DNA from 3 places in the Bacillus sp. TCT6 genome. Region 2 is predicted to be linked to each of the others. Evidence: riboswitches for the same ligand, from Rfam matches in the RefSeq annotation. Region 2 holds a riboswitch; each other region holds the start of a gene.
What was found. Region 2 has a riboswitch for cyclic di-GMP ahead of AC0ONG_RS22650 (WxL domain-containing protein). Riboswitches for the same ligand answer to the same signal wherever they lie in the genome.

Region 1: linked by a shared signal. The riboswitch ahead of AC0ONG_RS04095 (SpaA isopeptide-forming pilin-related protein) and the one ahead of AC0ONG_RS22650 (WxL domain-containing protein) in region 2 are both predicted to bind cyclic di-GMP.
Region 3: linked by a shared signal. The riboswitch ahead of AC0ONG_RS00710 (methyl-accepting chemotaxis protein) and the one ahead of AC0ONG_RS22650 (WxL domain-containing protein) in region 2 are both predicted to bind cyclic di-GMP.

The regions. Positions count from the first base shown of each region.
Region 1 covers NZ_JBVYHX010000001.1:808,064-819,993, reverse strand. The annotation lists gene AC0ONG_RS04095 (SpaA isopeptide-forming pilin-related protein) at 1-2,747, opposite strand, end outside; cyclic di-GMP riboswitch class I at 2,808-2,900, opposite strand; gene AC0ONG_RS04090 (TetR/AcrR family transcriptional regulator) at 3,073-3,609, opposite strand; gene AC0ONG_RS04085 (hypothetical protein) at 4,061-4,486, opposite strand; gene AC0ONG_RS04080 (DUF975 family protein) at 4,711-5,364, opposite strand; gene AC0ONG_RS04075 (PH domain-containing protein) at 5,566-7,008, opposite strand; gene AC0ONG_RS04070 (PH domain-containing protein) at 7,001-7,477, opposite strand; gene AC0ONG_RS04065 (hypothetical protein) at 7,557-7,724, opposite strand; gene AC0ONG_RS04060 (TetR/AcrR family transcriptional regulator) at 7,727-8,308, opposite strand; gene AC0ONG_RS04055 (YjcZ family sporulation protein) at 8,424-8,558, shown strand; gene ecsC (ecs operon protein EcsC) at 8,596-9,303, opposite strand; gene ecsB (ABC transporter permease EcsB) at 9,317-10,528, opposite strand; gene ecsA (ABC transporter ATP-binding protein EcsA) at 10,521-11,264, opposite strand; gene AC0ONG_RS04035 (HIT family protein) at 11,826-11,930, shown strand, end outside.
Region 2 covers NZ_JBVYHX010000001.1:4,414,957-4,426,886, forward strand. The annotation lists gene AC0ONG_RS22615 (iron-sulfur cluster biosynthesis family protein) at 63-386, opposite strand; gene AC0ONG_RS22620 (Nif3-like dinuclear metal center hexameric protein) at 760-1,680, shown strand; gene AC0ONG_RS22625 (collagen-like domain-containing protein) at 1,822-2,679, shown strand; gene AC0ONG_RS22630 (WxLIP family cell surface protein) at 2,819-3,835, opposite strand; gene AC0ONG_RS22635 (WxL domain-containing protein) at 3,945-4,670, opposite strand; gene AC0ONG_RS22640 (WxL domain-containing protein) at 4,738-5,466, opposite strand; partial or broken gene AC0ONG_RS22645 (cell wall anchor protein) at 5,503-5,810, opposite strand; gene AC0ONG_RS22650 (WxL domain-containing protein) at 5,850-8,435, opposite strand; cyclic di-GMP riboswitch class I at 8,588-8,676, opposite strand; cyclic di-GMP riboswitch class I at 8,744-8,832, opposite strand; cyclic di-GMP riboswitch class I at 8,902-8,990, opposite strand; gene AC0ONG_RS22655 (ATP-binding protein) at 9,257-10,477, opposite strand; gene AC0ONG_RS22660 (ATP-binding protein) at 10,474-11,727, opposite strand; gene AC0ONG_RS22665 (catalase) at 11,909-11,930, shown strand, end outside.
Region 3 covers NZ_JBVYHX010000001.1:160,987-168,983, reverse strand. The annotation lists gene AC0ONG_RS00715 (non-ribosomal peptide synthetase family protein) at 1-3,396, opposite strand, end outside; gene AC0ONG_RS00710 (methyl-accepting chemotaxis protein) at 3,531-5,273, opposite strand; cyclic di-GMP riboswitch class I at 5,409-5,493, opposite strand; gene AC0ONG_RS00705 (anaerobic C4-dicarboxylate transporter family protein) at 5,775-7,088, shown strand; gene thiE (thiamine phosphate synthase) at 7,204-7,872, opposite strand; gene thiM (hydroxyethylthiazole kinase) at 7,878-7,997, opposite strand, start outside.

The DNA.
Region 1 (11,930 bases), 3.6 Mb from region 2:
TCTGTTAGTTTCTTATAGCCTGGTAAACTTTCTTTCTCTACTAATTTGTACTTTCCTACTGATAGATCTGCGATTTTTGCTTTACCATCTTTATCTGTTTTTACTTCCTTTACTACTGTTCCAGCTTCATCTTGCACTTCAAAGACTACGCCTTTTAATGCTTTTTTGTTGTCTTTATCTACTTTTGTAATTTCTACTGAACCTTTATCTAACTGTTCATTTTCTACTTTCAATGATAGGACTGTTGTCATACCTTTTGTAATTTCGAATGATACTGGTTCTGTTAGCTTTTTGTAGCCAGGTAAACTTTTCGTCTCTACTAATTTGTACTTTCCTACTGATAAATCTGAGATTTTTGCTTTACCATCTTTATCTGTTTTTACTTCTGTTACTACTTTTCCTTGCTCATCTTGCACTTCGAAGACTACGCCTTCTAATACTTTTTGACTATCTTTATCTATTTTTGTAATTTCTACTGAGCCTTTGTCTAACTGCTCATTTTCTACTTTTATTGATAAAGCTTTTGTCATACCTTTTGTAATTTCAAATAGTACTGGTTCTACTAGATTTTTGTAACCTGGTAAGCTTTTCGTCTCTACTAATTTGTACTTTCCTACTGATAGATCTGAAACGTTTGCTTTTCCATCTTTATCTGTTACTACTTTTCTTACTACGCCATCTTTCTCATCTTGGACTTCAAATTCGACACCGGCTAATACTGCCCCGTTTTCTTTGTCCACTTTTGTAATTTCTATATTCCCTTTGTCTACCATTGCATTTTCCACTTGTATTGGGAATATGCCGTCCCCTGTTACATTTACTTCGAACTCTGTTTCTTTTAATTGGTAGCCTTCAGGTGCTTTTGTTTCTTTTAAAATATATTTTCCTGGTGCTAACGGTTTAGAGATTGCCTTACCATCTTTATCTGTAACAATATGTTCGACTACTACACCGTCTTTTACTATATCAAACTCTGCATTTGCTAATGGTTTTTCACCATTTTCCGAATCAATTTTCTTTACTTCAATTTGACCCTTTTGCATAGTATTTTTAATTTCAATTGTTTTTATTTCTCCAGCTTGAAGTGTAACCTCTACTGGGCTTGTTAATTTTTGATATCCTTCTGGTGCTACTGTTTCATAAACTTTATACGTCCCAGGAGCTAAAGTTTGAGGTACTGAAAAACCTTTTTCGTCCGTTTTCAGTTTTACAACAACTTCATTTGCACTATTTCGAACTTCAAATTCGGCACCTTTTAACCCTTTATTCGGATTCTCAGAATCTGTTTTATGAATCAATACTGTACCATCTTTTGGAGCTTCAGGCGGCGTAATAGTTACTTCTTTTGATGTTAATGTTTTATCATCAAAATGCAATTCCGCTTTATTAGGAATCTTCTTATCTACGTAAGAAGATAAGTCTGCATTATTTTTTATTTTCGCCTTGATACTGAGATTGATTATCTGGTCTTCATATGACTTATAGTCAAAACTCTCACCAAACGTAAATGTTACTTCACTTCTTTGTTTATCTATATTTAACGTTCCTTTAGAAGTAATATCTTGGCCATTTTGATCATACACTTTTGCCTCTAATACTTCTAAAACATCTTCTAAATCATCACTAATTACCATAGATGTGTATTTAGGAGGATCGTTCGGTATATGTGTACCAACTTGGTATTGAATAACTTGATCCATTTGTGTTAACTGCTCATTCTCTACAAGCTTGCCATTCTCATCAACTATATTTTTTTCAATGCTAGGTGGATTATTGTCACCTGAACCGGATCCTCCTCCACCACTTACAAATACTTGTCCTACTTTTTCTTCAGTTTTAATATTTTTACCTTCTAATTTCACAGTATTTTTATGAGGCTTTGCAGCAGGATTTGTAACCTTTGTTTTATATCTTAAAATATAACCTTTTGAACTGTCTGGAAACTCAATTGTAAATCCAGTCTTCGTTGCATTTATTTTAATGTTAGATAAATCTGCTGGCTTAATATTTGTTGGTGCATAACCATCTTCAAATACAGCCTCTTCTAATACTACGCTGTCTGTAATTAACTCATGCCCAGGTCCTAATGTATCTGTTAATTTAAGATCTTGCATTTCTGTTCCAGTTGCATTTACGTATACAAGCCAATCAGCAATTGAAGGATCTTCTTGATTATAAGAACCCCATTTCAATAAATTTTCCGTATTGGGCTGTGGCTTCGGTCTCTCTGTCGTATTATTTACACTTACTTCTTTATTGACGATTTGACCATCAACGTTAAATTCTAATGGAATTTCTTTAACACCATCATATGCTTCTAGACCAAAGTAGAATTCTACGAATAAAGAGCCTTTAATGTTATTCTTTCCTTCTACGTAATCACCCATAGTACACGTTAATAGACCCTTTTTCATCTCACATGTACCAACTGTTTTTCCTTCAGCATCTTTTAAAGGAAAACTCATATTCATAAGGTCTTTTCGAAACTCTTTTGGCATATCAATTGTGAATTGATCTCCACTTTTTATTTTTTCTTTAGCTGACCACTTCACTTCTACTTTCATACCATCTGAGGCTTGATACGGTTCAGATGTCGTGCCATCAGTACGGGAAATATTAATTTCGTCCACTGGACTTTTCATCACAGCAGCTTGAATAACTGGAGCCCACACATTCAGCACTGAAAATAATACTAGAAAAACTAATGAAACCATTGAAATATGCCTTTTAGTACTTTTCATTTGCATAGTTCCCTCCTATTTTTTTATATTTATATAACAAAAAAAGACCGTCCGGTTGCATCAAAAATGTGCAACCAGACGATCTTAGTAACCAATATGTATTACCGTAGACTCTAAGCTTTGCGGCCTATCCTTTCGAATAGTGTGCTAAAAATATCTTTTATTCTTTTTTTGTTTCATTTTCCTCTTAAACCAAATATTACTATACCGTCTGGACGGTTATAATTCAATACTCTATAAAATTGTTCTATTTTTCTAATAAAAAAAACAATTCACCACTACATTAAATAAGTAATGGTGAATTGTTTTCGCATTATATAGTTCGTATATTCTATTTATACGAATTATCAATAAGAGCTTGAATCACTTTTTCTCTTAACTCGGGGCTTAGTCTGCCAACCCCTAAATATTCCGAATACCATAATCCATCTGCTGCTAATCTAATAATTGTTGCACAAACTGAATCTATCTCATCGTTTTCTATATTCTTTTGCAGTTGCTGAAATGATTGTTGTAATGGCTCAAGTAATTCAGGTTTTAACATGAATGCTGCCATCATACTACTAGACAACTCTTCTGTTCTTCTCTCATTACTTAATCTTTCCTCTACAAAAGAGCGAACCCATCTCCCTTTCCTCTCTGAGTCTTCCGCTACTTTATTGTAAATAGCGCCCTCATAATCCTCTATCCCTCTGACTATCATACCTTCTATTAAAGCTTCTTTATTTGCAAAGTGATACAATAATCCACCTTTACTTACACCCGCCTCTTTTGCCACTGCTTCTAAGGTTAATTTAGCAACCCCTTTACATTGCACAATTTGAGAAGCGGCCGCCAAAATCTTTTGCCGCGTTATGCTGATACTCATTCCTTTTTAAAACCCCATTTCTACTAAATTTATATAAATACGAATCTTATTTTTAATATTGTTGATTACTACTAAGTATTTTCTTTATACAACAAAAGCTTCATTACCTTTGAATTTTTAGTTACTTATTCTATTAAAAATTTCCATATCATTCAATATGATAACATTAAATACACAAAGTCGACTATACATCTATACTTTTGTATTCATTCCTAATATATCCATCAATAAAATTTACCGATGTAGTCCTTCTTATTACTTTATAAGACGGCAGTAATTCTTTCAGCATTAAATAAAAAATGTTATTACTCCCATCGAATCGAGTAATAACATTTTACTTAACAAATTCGCGGCCAACTAGCATCCTTCACATCTTCACTAGTCGGTTTTCTAACTGATCCAATAAAGTGAAACTTTATATCCGCAACATGGACAGGTGTATTTCATTTTGTCACTCCATTATTAACTTGTTTTCCCATATATTCCGACTCACAAAGAATGTAACAGCACAAATCATAGTTATCCCTATGAAAAATGTATTAGAATCTTCATATGTAGTTGGAATGCCTACCGTTACGAAAACAATACTAAAAGCTAAAAATAGATATAATAATAAAGATATAATATAGCTTAGTTTAAATCGTAAAATGATACCTCTAAACAATAGCTCACCAAGTAGACAGCCACCTAAAATAATAGGTACTCCGAAATACAATGTAAGGACTCCCATTTGCGCAGTAGATTGAATTATCTTTCCAATTATGTTCGGCGAAACCAGCTCACTATCGTTTCCCATCCTATCATATAAATCAAGTGCTGTTGCTGAAATAAAGAAACTTAATATAGAAAATGAATACGGTATTAAAAATTTGCTCACTCTCATTCACCTCGCTTTTTTCTTTACATATATTATTCATTATTTCCTATCATTTTTACATAAAAAAATAACCCTCTATGATAAAACATAGAGGGAAGCATTTCTATATAAAAATCTATACCTTATCCTGAAGTGAATCCCGAAAATAGGACAAATATCAAAACACCTAAACCATCTGCTATCTGCTCCCTACATTCTTTAGGGTAGATAGTTTATATGTTTTATTAGAAAGTAGTGCTCTCTTTTTTATAATATTCTTTTGAAATCTCTTCATAAAATGCTGCCGATGTCGAGTAGAAATAAGGTGCTAACCATAAGAAACCGATTCCTATAGTAAGAATACTTAATATGAACCAGCCTAAGAAACTTAAGCATAGTAAAAAGTAATCCATTTTATGTCCATTCATCATATGACGACTCTCAGTAATCGCTTGATTCGCTGTATATTCTGGATGATCATTCAAAATAAAATATGTCATAGAATAAGAAAATGATTTAATAATACCTGGAATAATAAGAAGTAATGTCCATAGAGTCAAGTATACATACATTAGTAAATATGTTAAAAACGACTTCATCAACTTACTTCCATCGCTAAACCATCTAAATATATGACCAATGCGAGCATCAGTCCTACGAATTGCATTTAAAACAAGATAATAGACACCTATTGTTAATGGACCAATAACAAGCATTACAATAATACTTACTGTGAGTGAATCACTTGCTTCTTCCCAACCCCAAAATATCGAAAAAATACCTGTTGTTAGCATTTCAACAGCTCCAATAAGGATTCCAATTAATAAAGTTGCCCCTACCGCTAATCCCCATCTTCCTTTTAATGCATCAAGTGCTTCTCTTTTCAACTGACTTATCATATATAACCTCCTAATACTATTTATATTTTAGTATACCATTTATATCAAAAATTCCACAGATTCCTCTAAAATAGAAGAATATTACCTTTTTTCATACATATTAATACATGTGTGCTGTAGTTGTACTGCTCTATCACTTAAACCACTCATTTCCTTATAACAAAAAAAGCCTGCCCTTCATAATAGGCAAGCTTTCTCAAATTATTCCTCACTCATTCTCTTCTTATACCAATCCTGCATTCTCTCCGCGTCTTCTACTCTCGTATGCTCTATTTTATAACTAGATGATGCACTAGAAAACTTATACGTACATAAATCCGCGCGGCGCTGGAAATATGATTGTGTCTTCTCCATTGATTGGACGTGTCTTCTTCTAATAAGTCCTGTGTATTTTCCGACGCTACGATAGACAAGTGTAATTTGTTCTCCGTTAACACAGTAACCATTTGTTTTAAATGTTGCGTAGCCAAGTGTAAAGATAAGGATTGCGAGCGGTAGTAATGCCCACATGATGTAATACTTTTCAAAGTATACGCTTATTCCAGTAAGCGGGATTGCTAGCATAGCGAAGAAAATGAAACTATCAATGAGATAGCGGCGCAATGCTGCTTTTGGTAACGAAGTAATATTTGTATTCAGTTCGTATGGTAATTGTAAATGCGCGAGTAACTGTTGCACTCGATTTTTTCGAATGATAGGATGCAGTGTAACTTTTTCTTCTTTTCCCTCACTTTGAATGACTTCTACTTGCACAGCACAATAACCGAACGGTTGGCGTAAAATGCCTTCTTTTATCGTAATCCCTTGAATACGGTGCAATTTTAGTACGAGTTCTTTTCTTTCCAGTAACCCTTGCGAAATACGGACTTCATCATTTTTTCGATTTACTGTGAAGTTACCATGTTTTAACGCGTAGCCAATTGTCGATATAATCCACGAAAGGACGAGCAAAATAGCTATCATGAAAATCCAGCCATATATATCATGTTCCATTACATACGACTTTACGCCATTCTCTATCCATTTTGGAATGTACTCATCTACTTGGTGATACACAAAAAAGATTAATGAGAATAATAGTCCAAACTGACCAGATGTAACAGACGCTATTAAAATCTCTTTCCACGTTAACTTGTACTCTGTCGTTTGCTTTTCCTCTGTAACGATTGCTTTTTCTACTGTATTTTCTGCTGTTTCGTCTAACGTTTTTTCTGCTTTCACTTCTGGAGTTGGCTCATTTAGCAAAGCAATAAGCTCCGCCGCTTCTTCTGCCGTAATACCAGCTAAGCTAACTTCTGCTTCATCGCCCCCACCAGCTGTTTCAATCTGAATTTTTTTCAAACCGAGCATTTGATATAGTACGTTAGAACTTGTATTAATCGTTTGAACACGTTCTTTATTTAAGTAGCTCTCCTTTTTCACGAAGAGACCTTTTTTCACATGTAATACGTTATTTTCAACCCAATATGTTGTGTAATACCATTTTTCAAATACTGAAAAAACAGTGAGTAAACCAAATGCTGCGGGAATTAAATACCAAAACGGGAATTTTCCGTTTAAGCTAAACATGAAAATAATGAGTGGTATAAAATCTGTTATTTTTAATTCTAATAACATCGTGATTGGATGCTGCCTCTTATACATCCTCATCACTCACTTTCGCTAATTCTGCGATTTTCGTTTTCAACATTTCTGCTTCATACATCGTTAAGCCTGGGATGCTGTGAGAAGTTGCTGCTGTTGAAATGTGTAATTCTGCTAATCCGTATTTTCTCATAATTGGTCCTTGTTCAATCGTAACGTGCTGCACACGAATCATCGGTACTAATACGCGCTTTACGACGAAAAGACCATGCTGAATTTCAAGTTCTTCTTCATTTAGTTGGTAGCTGTAATAACGTTGACGTAGTTTCGGGAATAAGAAGTACGAAAATGGCGCGAACACAACTGTTAGCCCAATCATCACATACAAAATCCACGCCCACCAATCAAACTTTATCATGAGGAAAAGGTAAGCTAAAATGACGAGTATACCGATCCCTTCTTCAATTACAGCACGAATTTTCCACACTTTGACCATGTCAGGGTTAATTTCATTTTTCAATGGATCCATGTAACCACTCCAAATCTAGTAATCTAATATACGAATACTCTTAATCTATATTTTACATAACTTTACAGAAAATTAAAATTTAATCTTCTTTCCTCTCTGGAATAAAATATCCGAACCAAAGTAGCCAAATAAAACCGATTAACTTCATCCAACTTCCATCTGCTTGAAAAGCCTCTATCATGCCTGGAATTTTATAAACTCCAATGAATCCAAGAAAACCGAGCCACCAGTTTTTTTGCATTTTCATTTTTACTCCTCCTTCATGACGCTTTTCACATTTCGAATCCAAATTTCTTTATATTTTAACTGAAATCCCATGAGCATATAATTGCTCATATTATCGATCACAAGCGCTAGCGTATGAGCGTTTTCTTCCGTTGCATGTTGTGACACAACGCCCAGTCTCGCGCCTTGCTTCAATAAATCGTGGAAACCATGTAAGAAATCCTCTTGTATTTCAAATAATCGTTTCTGATACTTTTCATTTCGCGATGCAGTTACGATAAATTCATTGATAACGCGTAGTATTCCTTCTTGCCCTTCATACTCAGAGAGCATATGTAAACCATCTGCGATTAGCTTTTCTGCAAAATTTTCTTTCGTATACTGCTCTTTATCGAAGTAATTTGCAAAATGATAATCAGAAAAAATCTCTTCAAATAAAAAATCAACTAACGCTTCTTTAGAAGAAAAATGATAGTAAATAGCCGGTTTTGAAATACCTACCTCTTTCGCAATCATGGAAAGACTCATCTTCTCAATGCCGTGCTCTGCCATGAGTTTAAATGATGCCTCGACAATGTTTTGCGATGTTTGTAAATTCTTTGTCATACTGTACCTCACTTATTTTTACTTACCGGTCGGTAAATAAATTATAAAATGAAACTGAATAATTTGCAAGTTAATAAGAGTTTACACAGGAAGTTCTTGATAAAGTGAAACTTTAATCAGCCTCCATAAACAGCGGGATAAAGGCGGCGATGAGGCTGGTCACGATAATAAAAGCGGATTTCCATCCATTATTGTGCTCTTTATCATATTGATTGTAGTCGGAGTTGGCTATAGCGAAATTAACTTCTAAAAAAAGCATCCTAAATCACACATTTAGGATGCTTTTTTTACTTTCTATTTAGCAATCGCATACGATAACAATTCATTGTCACTTCTCCAAGTCTTTGCAGCAATTGATAGTTCGCATATGCGCCTACCGGGGCACCGATTACTGGTACGAGCTGAAGCATTTTCGCTAAATCGATATAGTCTCGGTATTCTGTTTGGAACTTTTCCCAGTCCATATGATTTTCTTTTTCTGTATCCCACGTTTCAATTGCTTTCCATATTTCTTTTCTGTGACTGTCACTTGAAAAGGCGAGTTGGAAAACGTGAAGAATAAAAAGACGCTCTTCTTGTTTACTTGTATCAAATCCATACAACGTTGCTGCATCGAATAAAAATTTAATTTTAATCGTAAGTAAAAGCGGAAAGTCAGCAAGACCGAGTAAAATACCACCAGCCCCCGTCCCTGCTCCTTCTGCCGCAGCTATTTTTTTGTACTCATCCATTTTTTTACGCACTTCGTCATCACGTCTTTGCAGTGACCATGTCGTCTCTTTTAGCTTCGGCTTTATAAAGTTTGATCCGGCGCTGATCGTTTGCACCATCATCCGAATCGTTTCTGTTAAGACTTTTTGCACTTTCGCCGGAATAAGCTGTTGTACTTTCGTCTGCACTTTCTTTGAGAACCGTGTCATCATAGAAGAATCTTTCATGAATGTAGCTTTCCACTGCTCCAGTTCTTTTATAACCTTTTCTTCATATGTAATCATAGGTTCATTCCCTTCAATTTAAACGTTCAATGCGCTTCGCACCGTATTGGTAAACGAAACCGATACTAAATAATATGCTTACGACAAGTAAAATTCCTGTCATCATGAAATCTTTCGTTGCTAGTGCAAATATAACTGTAAAGATTACGCTCCCGATGATTAGAATCACATTTAATAAAGTAAGAAAATCTTTCTTCTTTTCATCTACCTTTACTGGATACAAATCAAGCCAAATTTTCATGCGGTGATGTTTCCATAAAGTTAATAGCTGATAGCCAATTAAGTATAGGAAAATAAAACTTACGATAAATTGCCCGTATAAAAATGGAATGAAGTAAAGAATAACTCCTCCAAGAGCGAGCAGACGCACATATAATCCAAAATAGTTACCTGATCTTAAAAACGTTCTCGTATATAAGTATAAATATGTGCGCTTTTCGCCGATTATCGACAGAATGAAATCCAGCCATTTTCGGCGAGATACTCTTTCTTTTAATGCTGGTACATCAACGAACATATTCGCAATTCGGTACAGCAGCATCATTTTCTTACCTTCTTCAGAAATTAAATACTCCCAGTTTAGCGGCTTTCCTTTTACCATTTGATGCATGATAGCAAGATATAACACCATGAGCAGAACGATTCCGCCAATAACAAGAACTGAAGTACGTTCTACAAGGAAATATACAAATAAACCGTTTAAGATAAAACGAATAAACCAATCAGCCCTTTGTATATTTTGATCTGTTAAAAATGATTTTTCCCACGCGACGAATAAATTCCACGCTTTTACAATGACAAATGCGAGGACAATCCATATGTAAGCAGCTCCTGTTTGTTTCATTTGCTGGAAATATAACGGGGCAAGCGCAGCTGCTACGATTGCGATTATGTATAACTGAATCATAAACGTAAAAAGAAATGCCTTTGTGAAGTAAGGTTTTAACTTTTCTTCAACTGGCAGTAAGTAAACGAGATCCGCTTCTTTTAATAACGTTTGAATGGATCCAGCCGTTAACACGAGTCCAATTAATACTGCCATTACGAGCGCAGTTGGAAACGAAGATGTTAACGTTTGTAACCATTGCTGGTAATAATACGCTCCCGCACCGATGATGAACACGAAAATAAATTTCAAATGATCATTAAATACGTATTTACTATATGTACGAACTTCTTTTAGAAAGTGACGAAATCGTTCTTTCCATAACGCTGTGCTATTCATAATCTTCTTCCTTTGTTAGCGCGATGTAAATATCATCTAACGTTGCACCTGGCATATTAAACTGTGATTGCAGTTCAGATAACGTTCCCTTCGCTCTTACTTCACCTTGATGCAAAATAATGAACGAATCACAGTAACGCTCTGCCGTCGCTAAAATATGTGTGCTCATTAAAATACCGGCACCACTCTTTTTCATTTGATCCATCATTTGAAGAAGGGATTGAATTGCTAACGGATCCAACCCAACGAAAGGTTCGTCTACTATGTAAAGAGATGGCTCAACTAAAAATGCGCTCATAATCATTACTTTTTGTTTCATCCCTTTTGAGAAATGAGATGGAAACCATTTTAAACGATTTTTCATGCGAAATTCATGTAATAGTTGTCCTACACGTTCTTCATATTGTTTTTCATCAACTCCGTACGCCATCGCTGTTAATTTCAAATGCTCTTCTAACGTTAATTCATCATATAATACCGGCGTTTCTGGAATGAATGAAAAGCTAGAACGGTACGCTGTCATATCATCACGAATTGTTTTCCCATTAATTGTGACAGTTCCTTTTTTCGGTTCCATTAAACCGATAATATGTTTAATCGTCGTACTTTTACCAGCTCCATTTAATCCGATTAAGCCGACAAGTTCGCCTTTATTAACAGAGAACGAAACGTCTTTTAATACAGGTCGTTTCGTATATCCTCCTGTAACATTTTCTACACGCAATAACTCACTCATACGACACCACTTTCTTCATTAGTATTCATTCTATATTCATCTTACCAAAAATTATGGTGTACTACATAGTATCCATGTACTCAAAAATAAATTTAAATTTATTAGCATATATTTTCCCGAAAGCGGACATCATAATTAGTGAAGAAGGAACACATTGAAAAAGCGACCACCAATTGATGAGTACAACAACATAGTTAAGTCATCATGAAATGGGGTGTCCATGTTGGACAAAGAAATTTACACATAACCAGATCATTTGTTTCATTTTCGAAACGGGGTGTCTCCGAAAGAGCATATACTGTTTTAAAAAATAAACAATTTCCTTTTATGAAAGATTGCAATTCATTTCACTTGAAAATGGGGTGTCTACGGCAGAAACTTTAGCCGATTTACCGTGCATTTCTTAAATAAATGAGGTGTCTGCGAAACGTAAATTACGATAATGCTTTTTCAATCCCTCTTCAGAAAACAGGAAGCTGAGTCAGCTTCCTGTTTTTCGTGTTTGTTCTCTTATGTAATTATGGTAAAATACGGCTAAGGATATTTGAAAGGATGAGATCAATGAATCATACAGCAGACAATTGTATTTTTTGTAAAATCATTGACGGGCAAATCCCTTGCTCAAAAGTATACGAAGATGAACATGTGCTTGCATTTTTAGATATT
Region 2 (11,930 bases):
TATCGACTTATAAAATAAAAAAAGGTGATTCCAAAATACATTTTGGAATCACCTTTCCTTTACTATACTCGAACGTGTAATTTCATATTTGGATTATAAAACTGGCTTGGGCTCTTCAACTGAAAAGTTCCTCCACCTTCATGCCAATCAACCGTTAACTTATCGTCCATAAATACAAGCTTTGTACGATCAGCGATAAAATTCATTGTGCTTGATTCAATATCCACATCGCGCTCATCTTTCTCTGCTACAGCTACTAAATCGATGATTCCGCTCATGACACAACCGCAACCCTCATTATCGTAAAATAACTTTATATATTTCGCTTCACTTGGAATCGTATCCATAATCTTTTTATATGCTGCTTCTGTTACAGTAACGTACATATGTTAATCTTCATCCTCTCTTCTCTTATCATTCATATATTGTATCACCATTTTTCTTAAAATTTATATACAGAAAATTAAGACTAATATACAATGTATGTGATAAAGTTTCAGCAATCGAGCTTTTATGAGTAGTTCATACAGGAGAAAGGAGGTTTGCTATCCGTGTTCAAACTACAACGATATCCTATTTTATTAAGTCTATTTGGTAGTTTCTTCATTTCTAGCGAAATGCTATTACAGCATGTACTTCCCTATTCTCCTTCTATCGGCTGGATTCTAGGCTTTATTTGTTTCCTATCGCTTCTTATTTCGCTACGAAGAATACAAACAACTCATAAAGCAAGAATCATCTTAAGGAGGATTATTAAACATGCCAGCCTTAAAAAAAATAGAGCAATCACTCGATCACTTATTTCAAATTGAAAAATACGGAAAAGATAGTGCCTTTAGTCGATTTATCCCAGCCGTATATGATCCTATCAAATTTCCTTGGCAACAATTTTTCGAAGCAAATTTTGTAGATTTATTTAACGGCCTTATGATGCACGGATTTGAAAATGTAAACAAAGTATTTTTAGCTGTATTCCCTACAGATGACGTTCTTGAAACATTCATTTCACAATCCACACCCGGTGATTTACTCTTTATGCACCATCCCCTTGTAATGGAGTGCGGTGATCCAATTGGAAGATCAGGCCGCGGTTTCATACCAATTCCTGAAAAATATTTGCAAGGAATAAAAGAAAAACAACTTTCTATATATACATGTCACGTACCAATGGATTTTCATCAAACGCATGGAACGAGTATTTCAATTGCAAAAGCATTAAACGCTACTGTAGTGGACGACTTTGCATATGGAGGTCCAGAACAAGAACCAGTTGGCCTTATTTGTGAAATAGATGAAACATCAACAGAAGCACTCCAAAAACATCTAAAACAACTCTTCCAGATCCCTTACACAGACTTCGAAGGTAAACGACATGATTCCATCAAAAAAATCGCAATTATCGCTGGATGTGGCGATGTTGTATCTTTAATGAAGGAAGCAGAAAAAAAAGGTGCCGAAGCATATATTACAGGAGAAATCCATTGCCATATCGACAATGATTACGGGCGACATAAATACTCGCTCATTATGGATTATGTAAAAGAAACAAATATGTCTCTAATTGGGGTGTCACACTCTGCCTCTGAATATTTAGTGAAAGAGACATTGATGTATGATTGGTTTAAAGAGAATTTTGATGTGGATGTTATTTTGCTTCCTCAGGAGAAATGGTGGCTCTAACACTACTTAATTCTCCTACCGCTATTTTTGAAATCTAGACACAAAATACGATCAGCCACACAAAAATATAGAATCCGTAATATACATATAGTAGTTCTATTTTTAAAACTAGATTTTCAAAATATAGAAAGGAGAACGTACATGTATCAACGTAATTGTTTTAGTTGCGATGGCAGACGCAATAGTGGTGGTTCTAACGGAAACACTGGGCCCACTGGTAGCACCGGGGCTACCGGAAGTACTGGACCTTCCGGGCCTACTGGGGCTACCGGACCTACTGGTAGTGCTGGACCTTCCGGAGCTGGTTTCCAAAGTACTACCACCTTCAGTCTAGCAGCGGCCCCCAACTATAAAAAAGGACAAGTTGTCACTTATACGGGCAGTGGCTATGTTGTAAAAAAGGATGCACCTCAAGGATTTCCAAATGTATCTCCGGATTATATCATATTAGTAGAAAGTGGACCTACCGGTAGTACCGGACCTACGGGGAACACCGGACCCATGGGATCTGCCGGTAGTGCTTCAGCAAAAAGTATTGTTTTTCAAGGAACAAATGCTGGTTTTCAACGTATAGCGGGTTCTCCTGGAATTGACTCCAATGTTATTCCATATGTCACTGCTGGAGCCGGTAGTATTGTCGGATTTTCTGCGTCTATAAATATAAATAATTTACCTGCTGCTATTTATACGATTAATATTTGCAGAAATGTCCCAACAAATCTCACAACCCCTTCTTCTAGCTACATCCTATCTACTATTACCTTAACTACTACTGACAAAATTACCGGAACTATGGTATTTTCCATTAAACCAACGGATAGCGGAGCAGGACAAATTCAAGTATTTAATCCTTCTCCGGCAGTAGGTCCCGCTAATGTAACTTGGACTAGCATTACAACTGGAAACCCAGTTGCAAGAGGAGATGCTATATCCCTTTATATTACCCCTGGAATTACTGCAAGTGCTGTATATTCTATTTTTCTCATTACTGATATATAGCAATTCATTCCATAAAAAAAGACCCGAGATTCGGGTCAACAAATAGAAATATAAATGAACTACAACAAATAACAGACAAAGCCATTATATATTTTTCATAGTAAAACATCCATTATTTTCTTTTTACACTATCAATATATTATTTTTCGTTATCGTCCTCTTTTTTAGAACGTCTACCTAAGAAGAACACAAGAACTAATAATATAATTACCAGTAGTACTCCGCCGATAATGTAATATAGCGTGTAGTCTTTTTTCGCTTCTACCGCTGTATCATTTAACTTATCGGCTGTCTTTCCTTCAATTGTAAATTTCTTCGTCCATTCCCACTTTTGATCGCCATCAGTGGCTTTCACTTCTACTCGGTACATTCCTGGATCAAACGCTTTGTTTTCCCAGCTAATAGCGTAATCAAAGTTTGAGTTTGGCGCCATTCTTAAATTTTCTTTTTTCGCTTCAAATAAAACGTCTGTACCTTTTTCTTTATATACCTTTGCATCAACACTTAAATTTTTTAACATTGCTGGCTTTACGTTTTGTAAATTTGCAGTAACAACGTTACGCCCGTTAATTTGTGTTGGCTTTACTTCGTTTAATTTCATGTCTGGTTTTACTTCAGCATCCGTCTCTTTTAAAACAACGCCAATTGCGTATGCATATTTATTTTCAATTTGCACACCTTCATCTTTTTTCTTTGCATTCTCATCTTCTTTTTCTTTAAAGTATAAACCACCTAAAATAACACCATCAAACGACTCACTTGGCATTTCCAAGTTTATATCAACTGTCACTATGCTGTTAGCTGGGACTTTCGTTTCTTTTGGCATTTTAGCAATTTTAGAAAACGGATATTTCAAAGTAGAATCCGTTTTTGGTTCTACTGTACTATAATCTGTAATACCATTGCTATTCGTAATTGCTGTATTAGCAAACGATTCTACCACAACTTCTTTATTCGTATCATTTTTCATTTGGACTTGAATTATTTGCTTTTGTCCAGGTTGCATTTTCAAATCAAAATACGTTTGATTTTTATCAATTTGATTTTCTGGTATAACTGCTGTCACAGCGAATTTCATTTCAGCCGCATATACTGAAAAAGCGTTTACCATGAAGAATGTAATTAATAGTAAGCTAGTAAATAGTTTTTTTACCATCTCTTATGTAGTCCCCTTCATATCCATTTTATAGACAAGAAAGAGATAAGGTTAAAGCCATTCCCTTATCTCTTCTCATTTTCCTCTTTTATCTTAAAATTCCTCTTACTTACATAGGAGCGTCTGTTAGTTCCCAAGTTAGTGAAGTTGTGTATTGTGTTTGTTCTTTTTTCGTTTTACCTGGTACAGATAACTCTACGCTTTGTTTCGCTTCTGTTGCATCTTTACCAAACGTATTTACCCATGTACCCATACCTTGGTTTTCTTTTGCATCGATTAAATCAGATGCTGCACCACTTGGATTTAATGTGATAGATTGTTCTGCTGTTGGTGCGTCGCTACCTGCGTTTGATTTCAAAGCTGAATTTTTTAATGTTAATGCTGCACCATCCAACGCTTTATCATCTGCAGTTTTGAATTGACCATTTTGTTTTACTGTTAAATGCCATCCAGCATTTGTACCACGATTATCTGTTACTTGAACGTAGTTCGGCACGTCAATTACAGAACCGTCTACTTTTTTCTTTACTTTATCTAATTCTGCAAAGTAGATTTCGTTATTCCCTGATGCTTTTTGTGTTTTAAAGTTGAAGTTAGATACATAATCAATACTTAGTGGACCATCTGTACCTTTTTTATCTGGATCAACTGGATCTACAGTTTCATCTGGATTCTCTGGATTAACAACATCAATTTTATCTGTATTTTTCTCGAATTTAATGAATGCTTTTGAGTCTAATTTCCCGCCATCTTTCTCAGCTGCAAATGCAGACGTCCCTACTGATACTGATGATAATGTTACCGCTCCAATTAATGCTATTTTTGCTAGTTTCATAGTTTTATACCCCTTTATAATCATTTTTTAAAATTTAGTCATTCTTAATTTTCAATCTTGTATAAGCTTAGTTTGGTGTATCTTCTAAAGTCCAAGTTAACTCAGCTGAATATTTCGCACCTTTTTCTTTCGCCGTCGTACCTGGTACGAATAAGCTCACACTCTGTTTACCTTGTTCTGTTCCTTTACCAAATGCAGTCGTCCAATCACCCATACCTTTATTCTTTGCGGCAGTAGTAATTTCCACCGCATCTCCACCTGGAGCTAGCGTTACTTTATTTTTAAATGTTGTAGGTGCATATTGTGCATCAGTTACAGAATTTACAGCTGGGTTACTTAAGCTTAAAGCTGCATTTGTTAACTCACTATTACCACTTTTAAATTGTGCATTTTGCTTTACTTTCAATTTCCATCCTGCATTTGTACCACGGTTATCTGTTACAGATACGAAGTTAGGTACTTCAACTGTTTTGCTCCCTTGTTTCACTTTATCCAATTTTGCAAAGTACGTTTGATCATTACCAGAGATAACTTGCTCGCCGAAGTGTAAGTTAGAAACGTAGTTAATACTTAATGGACCTTTTGTTCCTTTTTCATGGTCATCAGGGTTCTCTGGTGTAACTTTTTCATTTGGATTTTCTGGATTGTTTGGATCTGTTGTGCTTGTATCTTCAATAAACGTTACATCGGTTTTTGATTTCATATTTGCTTTCTCTTCCGCAAATGCTGAAGTTCCTACTGCTGCAACTGATGTTAATGATACTGCACCGATTAATGCTAATTTTACTAGTTTCATATGTACCTTCCCCTTTTCTCTGTTTTCATCTATTTTTTATTTTGAATACACTTGCTTTCCCCTAATTCTTTTGAATACATATAGAGATAAAACAATCCTATATATTGTTTGAAGTCCCGTGTCTGGCCTCCTGTTTTCGGTAAATATTTATCTCCATTTTTATTTTTATCAACTGTCTCTTTTTTTGTATTTATCTTTGTCGGATCAGTTGATGTATTTGGTGTATAGCTATTCGAAAATGTAATACCCGCTTTTGAATTCGTACTTGTAGCCGTTACTACATTTGCCATAAGAAACGGCACACATATAACTGTGGAAACGATAATACCAACTATTTTTTTCATTACTCTCTCCTTTCTAAAATTTATATATTTCATATATTTTTAGAGAGGAGCATCGGTTAATGTCCATTCTAGCTGTCCAGCATATTTTGTATTTGCTTTGACATTCGGCCCTGGTTTTACTTGTAAATGAATTCCCTCGTTTTCCTTCCAATTTAATGAAACCTCCTCGTCGTTTTTAGAAGTATACGAGAATGCTTCTATACTAGAATTACTTAAAGGTGTATCCTTTCCATTTCGTTTGTAAATCAATGCTCCCGTCAATGTGTCATTTTGCGCTGAAGTTAATGGTGTAATTTCCTTTACATATACACTCCATTTTTGCTTTTTAACACGATTATCGGTTACCTTTAAAGAATTTGAAATCGCCTTCGGTGTGTATGTCGTTGTTTTCGATGGAATTGTTACATCTCCAAAGGTAATTTCTTTTGGTACGTCTACTAACTTTAAAGCCCCATCAACGACAGTAACCGGTACTTGAATCTCCGCTTGTACACCTTGCTTCGTTTCAATTACAACCGTTACAGTATGATTCCCTATTGTTTTTGTATCCGGAATATTGATTAACTTCATTACTGATATTGGTTTATCTACATCCAAATTCGTATCTACAGATAAATCTGTCACAAATTTAGAAATATCCATTTTTGTTAAATCTGTTCCTTGCACTACTTTTTGTGGGACTGGTTTCCCAGTCGGAATACCTTTATACCTTATTTTTGCGATTCCATCTCGATTACTATCTTGCCCATTCTTATCGTCATCTAAATAGTTTTTAGCTGACACCGGTATTTCAAGATAACCATCTTTATAATATTTCATTACATCAGCACCTTTTACAGGAGAACCTGTAATTGTCATCTCGTAAATTTTCCCGTTGAATTCTTCTGTTTTTAGCGCATTTGCTTTCGCAACCGCAGTGACCTTATTGTTTTTCCTGCTAATATCAAAGAAGCTACTTACATCATCTCCACTTTCCACATCTTGAATGGAAACATCATTCACAGTAAAATCCTTATTCACTTCACTTTCTAATACAAAAGATTTCGCATAGTGAATATCTTTCGATTGAGCAGGCATATTTTGATATACCTTATAAGAAAGTTGACGGGAATTATCTTCCACGATATCTCCTATTACACTTGGAGCTGGAATTTCAATTTGTGCAATCGCTAATTGGTCGTATGATACATTAACACCTGAAGCATTTAATCTAACTTCTAGCGGTAATTCTGTTAAATTATCAAATGTAATTGTCATATCTGCTTCTGGAGTAGCTACTGGGCCTGCTGTTCCAGAAAACTCTATTTTATTATTCCCTTTGTCTTGATACCTAATTGAACTCGTATCATACACGTATAAATTCGTTAAATGACTACCATCATTACGTAACGTTACATTTTTATAACTATTTATCCTTTTGAAATTCCACATTGCCGTTAATGGTACTTTTTTACTTGTTCCGTGTTCATAAAATTCAAAGGAAGCATTATAAGTTTGTCCTGACCTTCCGTTCCCATATAATTGTAAAAAGTTTTTTGCATCACCTTTAGTTATTGGTGTTTTAACATCTACAGATGAAGCTGTCATAGAGTGAATATTAATACGGACATCAATCCATTTCCCTTGATATTCACCAGCTTTTTTTACTAATACGTACTGTTCTCTATTTGAATTTCTAAATGTATATTGACTTTGACCAGTTCTGTCATTGCTACTACCCTTTACCTCATATGTTACTTGTGGGCTCCAAACAAATCTAAAAGCATATTTACCCGGGATAGAAGGCCCTTCACCTGTTCTATTATTTATTACCTTTACATTTGGATATCTAAGAATACTTGTAACAGGACTAGCAGCTAGTAGAGATTGGCTCTTTAATACCTTCTCAGCTTGAATAGCAGGTAATTCCTGATTATTTTCGTTTACCTTATTGCTCTCTTTTAATTCATTTTCCTTTGATACGAGTTCTTCATTAACCTTTTCTTTCTCTAAAGTATTCGTTTCTTTTGGAACTTCAGCATTAGTAGGCTTTATTTCTTGTTTTTTATTTTCTTCCGATACTTTTACTTTTTCATTTTTTTCTTTTTTCACAACTTCCTCTGAAGCCTTTGGATTTTCATCAGAAATAGCTACATTTAAAGCCTCTTTTTTCTCTACAACATGTAGAGAAGGAGATTCAATTTTCTTTTCATTCCCTTCAAACTTCACTATCGGTTCAAATTTGTACTCTCCAGCTTTTTTCATTTGAATGACTACATATACGTCACCGATAAAATTACTTTGTTCATTCTTTTCAATTTTTACAATGTGATCTTCTGTTACTGAAATGTTTTGAATCGCTTTATTATTTTCATTCATTTTTTTCGTTTCTTCTTCATTAAAGAGCTGCTCATTAGATAATTTCAGCTCGATATTAGCATCTTGTTTATTTGTATTTGTAATCTTTAATACTACATTTTCATCAACTTTTATTTCTTGTTTATCCATATGAACGATAAAACGTCCTTGCTCGTCATTTGTAACCGCATAAACTTTCGTTGCAGAGTAGTCTAGCACACCAACTTGTGTAAATAATATTCCTCCAGCGAGAAGTATACGCCCAAATTTCCCTATTTGATTTTGCAATGTACTTCCCTCCCTCGCTTTTTATGCACCGAATATTCCGAACATTAAATGTATTAATCGACTAAATTTACAATCATAATGTGTATTCTGAAAAAATAAAAAGCCTGGTTGCCTTTTCGATTTTCATATATCACAACATGTGTGAAAATCCAAACTGCAACCAGACTATCATAGTAATTTTCATTACCTTAGACTCTTAGCTTTGCGACCTATCCTTTCGAACAGTGTGCCTATTTATTTTTTTTGAGACAACAAAAAGTCCAGTTGCCTCTTCGATTTTCATACACACAACTATGTGTGAAAATCCAAACTGCAACCAGACTATCATAGTAATTTTTATTACCTTAGACTCTTAGCTTTGCGACCTATTCTTTCGAACAGTGTGCCCATTTATTTTTTTTTTAAGAAAACAAAAAGTCCAGTTGCCTCTTCGATTTTCATACATACAACTATGTGTGAAAATCCAAACTGCAACCAGACTGTCATAGTAATTTTCATTACTTTAGACTCTTAGCTTTGCGACCTATCCTTTCGAATAGTGTGCCAAATATAGGAATTTATTTATCGTGTTTTGAATATACCATTAAAACCCAAAAAAGAAAATAGTTTTTTCAGAAAAAAATAATTAATTTTTATAGTCTAAATTCCCCCCGGAAAATCCATAATGAAAACTTTCAAAAAACATTTTGATATTAAAAACACATCATACATTCTTTATAGATAAAGTGAAACTTTAATCAGCCCTCACCAATCGGGCTGCCCGGCAAATAGCGGGATAAAATAAAAAAACATCACTTCCAAATAAGTGATGTTTTTTGTAGTTAATGCAGTGGTAACATAACCTCAACCGTCGTTCCAACCCCAACTTCACTTTCAAAACTCATTTTACCGTTGTGATCTTTAATAATTTTTTCTGTAACTACTAAACCTAGACCAGTTCCTGTTTCTTTCGTTGTATAAAAGGCTTCGTTTAACTTTGGAATTTTATCTTTCGGAATGCCGCATCCCTCATCTTTCACTTGAACGATGATTCCTTCTTTTACAGTAACTTTAATCGTAATTGTTCCGCCAACTGACATTGCTTCAATTGCATTTTTAATTAAATTAAAAAAGACCTGTTTTAATCGTTTTTCATCACATGTAATTGATGGTAAGTCTTTACTGTAAATACCTTGTATGTGGACTCCTTGTTTTAAAGCAGGCTTTTCCATAACTCGAATAACATAAGAGATAATTTCTTGTATGTTATGAGTTTCTGATTCTAGTGATTTAGATTTCTCAAATCCACTAAGTTCTGTAGCAATTATATGAATCCGATCTACTTCTTGTTTCATAATATCACTATAAATTTTATCCTCTGGATGCTTGTCTGCTTGTTTATTCACAAGTTTTTTTAAGTTTGCTAAAGGTCTTCTAATCTTATAACCAATAACCGTTGCCATCTTTCCAACAGCTGCTAGTTTTTCTGTTTGTTTTATTTCTTTGTCCATCATCTCAAGCGTACGAACGTAAGACTGAACCCTCAAAAATATAATCCAACATATAATAGTAAATACACTATATAATGCCATTGGGATTAAAACGAGAGAAGATTGAATAATGATTCCTGTAAAAGCGTACTTCCCGACAAGTATCGCTGGAACTAACCAGAAATATCTTTTATTCACAAAGATTGGTGCAAACAAAATAAAAAATACTTCTACTATATTTCCACCGTCAAATTCCGCATCGCTACCATAATAAATCATAATGTTGTGGATACAATCTAATACATTATAGCCAATTAGAATAATATACTTTACCGCAAAAACATTCTTCCATTTCATAAAGTATATTCCAATGCAAAACAATACTACCATCAAAAAGTAAAGCCATAAACCTAAACCATCTTCAAACTTTCCTACGCCTTCTTGCTCTCCCGCGATCAAAGGTACGATAAATTCATAGGCAAGATCATACACAAAAAATATAATAAAAAATAAACTTAAAAATACTTTCAACGCCTTTATTTCTTCATTTTTAAATATATAGCCTTTATTCATATGGTAACTCCTAGCTTTTCTTCCACTTGAATTTCAGTATTTCCACACTTCCTTGGCAGAATAATGTCTATTCTCGTTCCAGTATTTCTTTCACTTGAAATATGTAACTCACCAAGGTGCTCGGCGACAATTCGATTCGCTACTGTAAGACCCAGACCAATTTTATCTTGTTTCGTTGTATAAAAGGCCTCTGTAACACGGGCTAAGTTTTCTTGCTTAATACCATGACCATTATCAATTAAGCTGATCATCACATACTCTTTCCCTTTATTTTCTAACCGTAAATGTAATATGCCACCTTGCTCCATTGCTTCTAAAGCATTTTTTATCGTATATAGAAAGACTCCTCTTATTCTTCGTTCATCACATTCAACTTCTATTGTTTGTTCTCCCACATTAGAAATAAGCTGCACATTTAATTCATTCATTTTTTCGCGAAGAGTTGTTGTTGCTTGTAATACAATTTTTCCCAGATCATGTTTCTTATAAATAGAAGGCTTGCATGTAGCAACTTCCATCAACTCACTTATCATATTATTCATATTTTCTATTTCAAAGATCATACGTTTATAAACAGGATCCTCTTCATGCTTCTCTCTTTGTAATTGCGTAAATCCTTTTAATGAAGCGAGTGGATTTTTAATTTCATGTCCAACCGTCGCTGCCATTTTTCCGATTACTGCTAATTTTTGTGATTCACTAGCAATCGCAATACTTTCCTTTACAGCTGAAAGATATTGTAAAAATCGGTTTAAAATGATATATGCAGCTATTAACATAAGTGTACACATAATAAGGAACATAAATGCTTTTATTTCCTCTAATACAAATAAATAAATTAAATATTTTCCTACAATAGAAGAAAGTAAGATTACATAAAATTTTTTATTTAAAAATATGGGTACAAAGAAAATGAGAATAATTTCTATTATATTTGTCGCATCAAACGCCGCCTTATTATAAAAAATATACGAAAATATATTAGCGATTTCTATCCCTATGTATGCAAATATCCATGCATATTTAACAAGGTTTGCCTTCTCTTTTTTCATTAAATATATATTCACGCACAGTATTGCTACTCCGCAAATAACTTGCCATACTATGTTGTATCCCTTATCCATTATTGATTTATTGTCTAATACAATTGCATAGAAAATTTGATATACAATAACAATAACATATAACACCCATAAAAGGATTTTTGCATTCCTTTCTTCTTCTTTATATGATAGAAAACTTTCTTTCACTTCAACACCCCTTCAAAATAATATCTCGAAGAATACCATTTATTATAATAAATGATTTTCATAGACAAACAAAGATAAATCGCAAATTTGAGGAAAATCATCCCAACGATGCAACATCTTCATGCTATATACAAGCATAAAAACCATAAACAATAATACGTATATTATGGGAGGTGTTTTTATGGACGGCAAAAAAAATAAAA
Region 3 (7,997 bases), 4.3 Mb from region 2:
TGCTATTACTTCATTTCCCTTTGCTAATTCAAGTCCGGCATTTTCATATTCTGAAAGTGTAACCAGTTCAAGATTGTATCCACACTCTCCAATTAGCTGTATAAATTGTTCAAACTCAATTTGATGTGGATGACAGATGTGCAATGTTTCTCCATCTATTTGTGAATCTTGTACATACGTTACAATTGATTTACTAGCAAAATCAATTGGTGTGAAATCAACTTTCCACTTCACATTTGGTGCTTTTCCAATTAATAGCATTGTTTTAATAAGACGATAAAATGCGTTTCCTTCAATATTTTGTTGGAACGAACCTGTTTCTGAATGACATGCTAAATTACCTGCACGATAAATATTTCCACGCAAACCATTTTTCATTGCTTCACGAACAATGTTTTCCGCTTGTAGTTTACTATTTGAATATACATTCTCTAAGTCTACACTGTAATTAAAATCACCAGTTTTCATGTATGTATCCCATTGATCTACCGCTAATTCTAACGGGATACCAATCGTAGAAATAAAATGGAATGTAGCATCTTTTTCCACTAATGCTAGCATACGGCTAGTTCCTTGGACATTTATATTTTCAAATTGTTTTACATCTCCAAAATGTCTTACATCTGCACCGCAATGAATTATCGTATCCATCTTAGAACTGATGAACATAAATTCTTCTTCGCTCATCCCAAGATACTCTTCTCCCAGATCACCAGCTACGGCCTGTATACGCTGTAACCATTCTTCACATATATCATTAAAGTAAGCTGTTAATGTATCTATAATTCTTTGCTGCACATCTTTGGTTGGTCTTACTAAACAATAAATAGTAGCAGATGTATCTCTCAGCAATTCATATAATATGTGTGATCCTAAATAACCAGTAGCTCCTGTTAAAAAGACATTTGAAATCTGGGTTTCTTCCAAAACGTTTGCATACGTAATAGTATCCGGTTCGTGAATCACTTTATATTCACGAAATACTTCTTCTTTCTCTACTTTTACTTCTCGCTCAATTCGAGCTAATCCATATATCGTTCTTTCTTTAAAGAAATCTTGAATTGTTAAATGTGAGAAATCTTCTTTTAACAATGTTAAGACTCGTAATACTTTCAATGAATGTCCACCAATTGTAAAGAAATCATCATGCACTCCAACTTTTGAAATTCCTAATACTTCCGCCCAAGCGTTCGCTATTTGTTTTTCTGCTTTATTAGAAGGTGCAACATATTCTTGTAGACGAACCGGTTCATACTTTTCTTCTAACTGAGCTAACTTCTTAACATCAATCTTTTTATTAGGTGTAAGTGGTAATTCATTAATATAAATTAGTTTAGATGGCACCATATAATCTGGTAATTGCTCTTGTAACTGATAAACTAATTCTGGTATTTCTTTTTTATTTAAAGTTGTATAGAACGCGATTAAATATTGGCTACCTTCCTTACTCTTCTTAGCAAAAACAGCATTTTCTTTTATATTATGATTTTGAGAAATTTTACTTTGGATTTCTCCTAGTTCAATACGATGTCCTCTAATTTTTACTTGATCATCTTTCCGATGTAAAAACTCTATATTTCCATCCTCTAGCAACTTAACAATATCACCTGTTTTATATATACTAACTATAGGATTAAAAGGGTTCGGAATAAAAGCTTCAATTGTTTTATTAGGTTTATTAAAATACCCTTTTGCTAATCCTACTGAATCTATATATAATTCACCAGGTACACCAATTGGACAAAGATTCATATTCTCATCCAAAATCATAACTTGATAATTAGAACATGGTTTACCAATGGGAATACTCGCAATATCCTCATTTAACTGACTAGGTATTTTATAAGTTGTCGTCACTACTGTACATTCTGTCGGTCCGTATACATTATGAATTTCAACATTTGTACCTATTCTTTCTCTCCACAATTTAATAACCTCTACAGGCAACATTTCACCGCCAATCGCAATTCTTTTTAGGGAAGCTAGCTTATATATATCTTCTTCTGCTAAATAAGTTGCTACTTGTCGAACAAAAATTGTTGCTAATGCCAAGATCGAAGTTGCTTTCACTTTATAGATTGCATGTGCAAATGCTTCTACAGACAATCGCTCTTCCTCTAATAATACATACAAGTTTCCTCCACAGAATAAAGAAGCAAATGACTCCCATACAGAAGCATCGAAACTAAAGGAAGGAAATTGGGCAAATACATCCTCTTCTGTCAATTCATATTGCTTTTGCATCCAAATGTACAGATTAACAACGCCTCTATGTGCTAACATCGTTCCCTTTGGATTCCCTGTTGAACCAGATGTATAAATCATATAAGCTACATCATCACAATGAATAGACAACTTTACATCTATATCTTCACAAGTTTCACTATCATACATTGAAACTGTTTGAACCCCATCACATGTTATAGGCGTCTCTTTCATCAATATAACTTTCGCTTGGCTATCTTGAATAATGTACTGTATTCTACTTTCCGGATAATCTGGATCAATCGGAACATACGCTGCACCAGCTTTTAATATAGCTACCATACTTACTACTGTGTCTATGCTACGTTTCATAAATATTCCAACATAGTCTCCTAATTGGACGCCGTTTTTAATTAACATATGAGCTATTTGATTACTTTTTTTATTTAGCTCCTCATAAGTTAAAGTACCTTCCCTTGAAGATAAAGCTATACGATTTGGAAATTGAGTAACAGTATTATAGAACATATCGACGATACTTTTCTCAGGATATACTGCTGTCGTATCATTCACTTGACTATAAAGTGCCATCTCGGCCTCTGTAATAACATTAAAATCATTTATATAATTATTATTATTTTGTAATGTATTGATTAAAACACCTTGTATTTGTTGTGCATAACGAGTAATCGTTGTCTCTTTCCAATTAACACTATTAAATATTATTTCTACGCTTTGCATATTTTTACTGAATACAAATTGTAATGTATTCGTGTCTTGTAGCTCATAATATGTTTCACCAATAATAATAGGTGACATTTCATATAATGTATTACCGTTTTGAAACTCTTCTATTTCTTCCTCATTCATTTCTTTAATTTGTTCCAGTTGCTCTTCAATCTGTAAATTCAAACTTTCATAGGAGAGAAAATTAGAAATTTCAATAGTAATCGGAAATAAACTTCCTCTTACATGATAAAGCACGACAATATGTTTTTCTTTAGAAATATGATATAACCACGTTGCAGTCGCTCCTATTAAATCTACAATGTGAGTCAAATTTGGAAATAGTTCAGTTTTTCTTTTTACCCCAAATTCTGTTCCTTGAACATCTTTAGGTATTTTAATACTTCCTTCTACTTTTCCTAAAAATTCTTTTACCATCTCATTATAAGAAATTGCTAATTTCATATTTATGTAAATTCCTCTCTCAAATATAATAAAGGTGTGAAAATTCACACCTTTTTCATCCCTTATTAACGGGCAAATTAGTTCAATTCATAATCAAAGGGGGATCCCCCTTCGATTAGAATTGATCTTTCTTCTTATTCACTTTTAAACTCACCAATTAGCTCTTGTAATTCCTGAGAAAGCCAACTTAAAGAAGTCGCTAATTCTGCAATATCTTGTACTGATATTTCTTGCTCTTTCATGCTTTCTTCAACATTACTACTGCTGTTGGCATAAGTATTTGCAATATGTGATAATTCATTTACGACTTGAACAATATTCTGGCTATTTTGTAAAATGTCACTCGAATTACCAGAGACAGCTTTTACTTGATCTGTAACAGATTGCGCTGATTTTGAAATTTTTTCAAAGAAATCTCCACTACTTTGAACAAGTGAAATTCCAGTTTCTACTTCTTTTGAACCTTTTTGCATTGAAACTACAGCATCTTCTGTCTCAGCTTGTGTTTCACCAATTAATTTCGCTATATCTTTTGCAGACGCTTCAGTTTGTTCTGCTAATTTTCGTACTTCATCAGCAACAACTGCAAACCCTCTTCCAGCTGCTCCAGCACGTGAAGCCTCAATAGAAGCATTTAAAGCTAATAAATTTGTTTGATTTGAAATACCTGTAATTACAGTTACGATATCACTAATTTCTTTTGACCTTGTTTCTAACGAATAAATGATGGAAGATAAATCCTGTACTGCATTTTGGATTAAACTCATTTGATTAATAATTTGTCCAATCACTTCATTACCTTCAATTGAATGTTGCTCCATACCTTCAGAAGCAACCGCAACTTGTTTTGCAGCCCCAGTTATCTCTTCTACCTTATCTTCCATTCCATGTACAATTCCTAAACATTGTTGTACTGAAGTTTTTTGAGACTGTGCCCCTACTCTTAAACCTTCAATAGAACTTGCAATCTCTTGAACTGCCATACTGTTTTCCTCTGTACTCGCCGACAATTCTTGTGAAGAAGAAGAAACTTGCTCAGCAGTTTGCCTTACTTTATCTATAATCCCTTTAAATTTTTCAATCGTGTTATTGAAATAAACATTAATAATTCCAATATCATCTGGTCTTTCTTTTAATTTAATACTTAAATCACCTTCACCAATTTTACGTAATCCTTCTCGTAAATCTTTTAATGGAGCTAGCGAGTGACGCACGATAAAGAATTGAGTAATAGTCGCAATTGCTAATGAAATAATGATAAAGAGTAAGCCCTGTATCATAAACTTCTCTTTTGTAATAGGAACAATGGAAGCATCTAAGTCAGCCGCAATAATTGCAACAATATTGTTTTCTCCATCTGTAATTGGTTCTAATATTGTCACCCACGAACCTATTTCATCTTCATATACTTCTGTCATTTGGGCCTTTTTCGTATCAATGACCTTATCGTACGCCTTCATCCAATGAGCGGGTTGTTCATAATAATCTCCCGGCTTTATAGGGAATGCATTTGTTAACTCTGTAGTCAAACCAACGAGTTGTAATTCTCGCTTTTCATTCGGCTTTGCTCCTGTAACATACGTTTGTCCAACACTTTTCAATTCTTTTGACACTTCATCTAATTTCTCTGTTAACTTTTCTTTTTTCACTTTTTCGGCTGTAGGATCTTTCGCCATGTCTCTAACTAATTCTACATCCAATTTTTTCAACACTATTTCTCCTGTTTCAATAGACTGTCTTTCAAATAAAGACATCATACTATTTTGAAACATGTTGAAACTTAACGCGCCCATACTTCCAACAAGTGTCAAAATAACTAATACGGTTAATAAGACGTTCTTTTGAAGGAACGATAACTTATGCCAATATTTTTTCATTAATATCCACCTTCCTTAATGATTCTAAACAAAAAAAACAAAATATATGAATATTTTGTTTAAAGATGTTTCTCAATATGTTCGAGAATAAAAAAAAGCCAATGTAAAAGCATTGGCCAAGACCAACCCTATCCGTCCGGTAACTGGCTAGCATAGCCTTTCGACCTTAGCTCCTGTAGTTTTGCGTCCTCATGTTTCCATCAGTTTGCCTTTCTCGCTGAACGAGTTGAACGATATGGGAGTTCTATGAGAATCATATATTCTCTATCAAAGGTTACAACATATAAATCAAAATGTCTACTTATTTAGAGATATAAATACAAATTTTTAACGAATTGCTTTTTCGAAATAATTTCAAAAAGTACGTGAATGTTACTTTTTTTGTGTTATATAATAAAAAATGTATAAATAACAAGGATTTCTTCGGGTATTTATTTAATTTTCATTCAAATTAAACTATTCGAATATATCTTAACTAATGAATTTCGGAGGTAGTTTATCATGTTTTGGCTACAATTTCTTACCTTGTTACTCTGTATTTTTATTGGTGCACGCCTAGGCGGAGTTGGTTTAGGAGTAATGGGTGGAGTTGGTATGGCAATACTCGTTTTTGTCTTCCACTTACAACCGACCGCGCCTCCTATCGATGTAATGCTTATGATTTTGGCAGTAATTACAGCCGCTGGTGCTTTGCAAGCTGCTGGAGGAATGGACTATCTTGTTCACCTAGCTGAAAAAGCATTACGAAAAAATCCAAAGCGTATTACTTTTTTTGCTCCAATTGTTACTTATTTATTCACACTATGTGCAGGTACTGGTCACGTTGCCTATTCTGTACTTCCTGTTATTGCAGAAGTCTCTCGTGAATCAGGGGTTAGACCGGAACGCCCAATGTCGATTGCCGTAATCGCTTCTCAACAAGCAATTACAGCTAGCCCAATTTCAGCTGCCACAGTTGCTCTTTTAGCAATGTTAGCTGACTATAAAATCACTTTATTAGATATTTTAAAAGTGAGTATTCCTTCTACTTTCATTGCTTGTATGTTAGCAGCATTCGTTGCTAGTAAGATGGGAAAAGAATTAAATGAAGACCCTGAATACTTAAAACGATTAAAAGAAGGAATGATTCCTAAGCTTGAAGAGAAAAAAGAATTTGTAGGTGTAAAGGGCGCCAAATTATCAGTTATCCTTTTCCTTGTAGGAACCTTCCTTGTTGTACTTCTTGGTTCATTTGAAGCACTTCGTCCAGGATGGATAGTTGATGGGAAGTTAGCCCGTCTTTCCATGCCGAACACAATTGAGATGGTTATGTTAACTATCGCGGCTCTTATTATTATTTTCTGTAAACCAAATGTAGAAAGCATTGTGTCTGGTAACGTCTTTAAAGCAGGAGCAACAGCAGTTGTTGCTATTTTCGGTATCGCTTGGATGGGAGATACTTTCTTTAATGGAAACTTAAATATGATTCAAGGATCTATTCAGCATTTAGTAACAAGTGCACCTTGGCTATTTGCCATCGCACTATTCATTCTATCTATTTTACTGTACAGCCAAGCAGCAACAGTACGTGCCTTAATGCCACTTGGACTATCCCTTGGTATTCCACCAGCACTACTGATTGCGATGTTCCCTGCAGTAAACGGATATTTCTTCATTCCAAACTACGGGACAATCGTTGCTGCCATTAACTTTGACCGTACTGGTACAACAGGTATCGGTAAATACGTATTAAATCATAGCTTTATGATTCCAGGCTTAATTGCAACATTTACTTCTATCGGAATTGGAATGCTTTTAATTTCTATTATGTTTTAAAGAAAAAGCACAAACCCTTATTTAAAAAGGTTTGTGCTTTTTTAATAAGGGTTTGTTTAAATTTTTTGGGCAGTCTACTTCTCGATGTAGCACTTAAAATACTACATGTCCTTTTCTACAAACTTCTCTTTACTTCTTCAGCTAATTTTCTCGTACTTTCATACGCAGATTCAGCTAAACTAATTGCTGAAATAACTGAAACACCGTCCGCACCCGCTTCTATAACTGCCGCTGTATTTTCAATTGTAATCCCACCAATACCAACGATTGGCACTGTAATTCCTTGTTCTCTAAAATAAGCTAATCCTTTCGTTCCTTGAACCGCTTTCGTATCTTTTTTCGTACTCGTTGGGAAAATAGGTCCAACACCTAAATAATCTGCTCCATTTTCGATTGCAAAGCGTGCTTCTTCAATTGTATGAGCAGATACGCCGATAATTTTATCTCCCATTTTTTCACGAACAGATGTAATCCCTTCATCATTTTGTCCTACATGAACACCATCTGCATCTAATTCAATGGCTAATTCTACATCATCATTTACAATGAAAGGAACACTATATTCCTTACAAAGCGTCTGCAATTCTTTTGCAAAGCGCACTCTATCTCCTCCGATTAAAGAACCTTCCCCCTTCTCGCGAAACTGAAAAAGTGTCACTCCACCATCTAACGCTTCTTTCAATACAGCTAAAGGATCCCTCGTGCAGTTATTACTTCCCATAATAAAATACACTTGTAATAACTTAGACATTTTCTTTGTTTCAATGCGCATCGTATGTTTCATCCCCCTTACTCTAACTCCTCAATCTTCCCATACTTCTCAATATCAGCTGAAGTTGTATTCGCTAATTGATTTAAAAATTCAATTTGGAAACTACCTGGCCCTTTTTCTACTGTTTTAACAGCTGC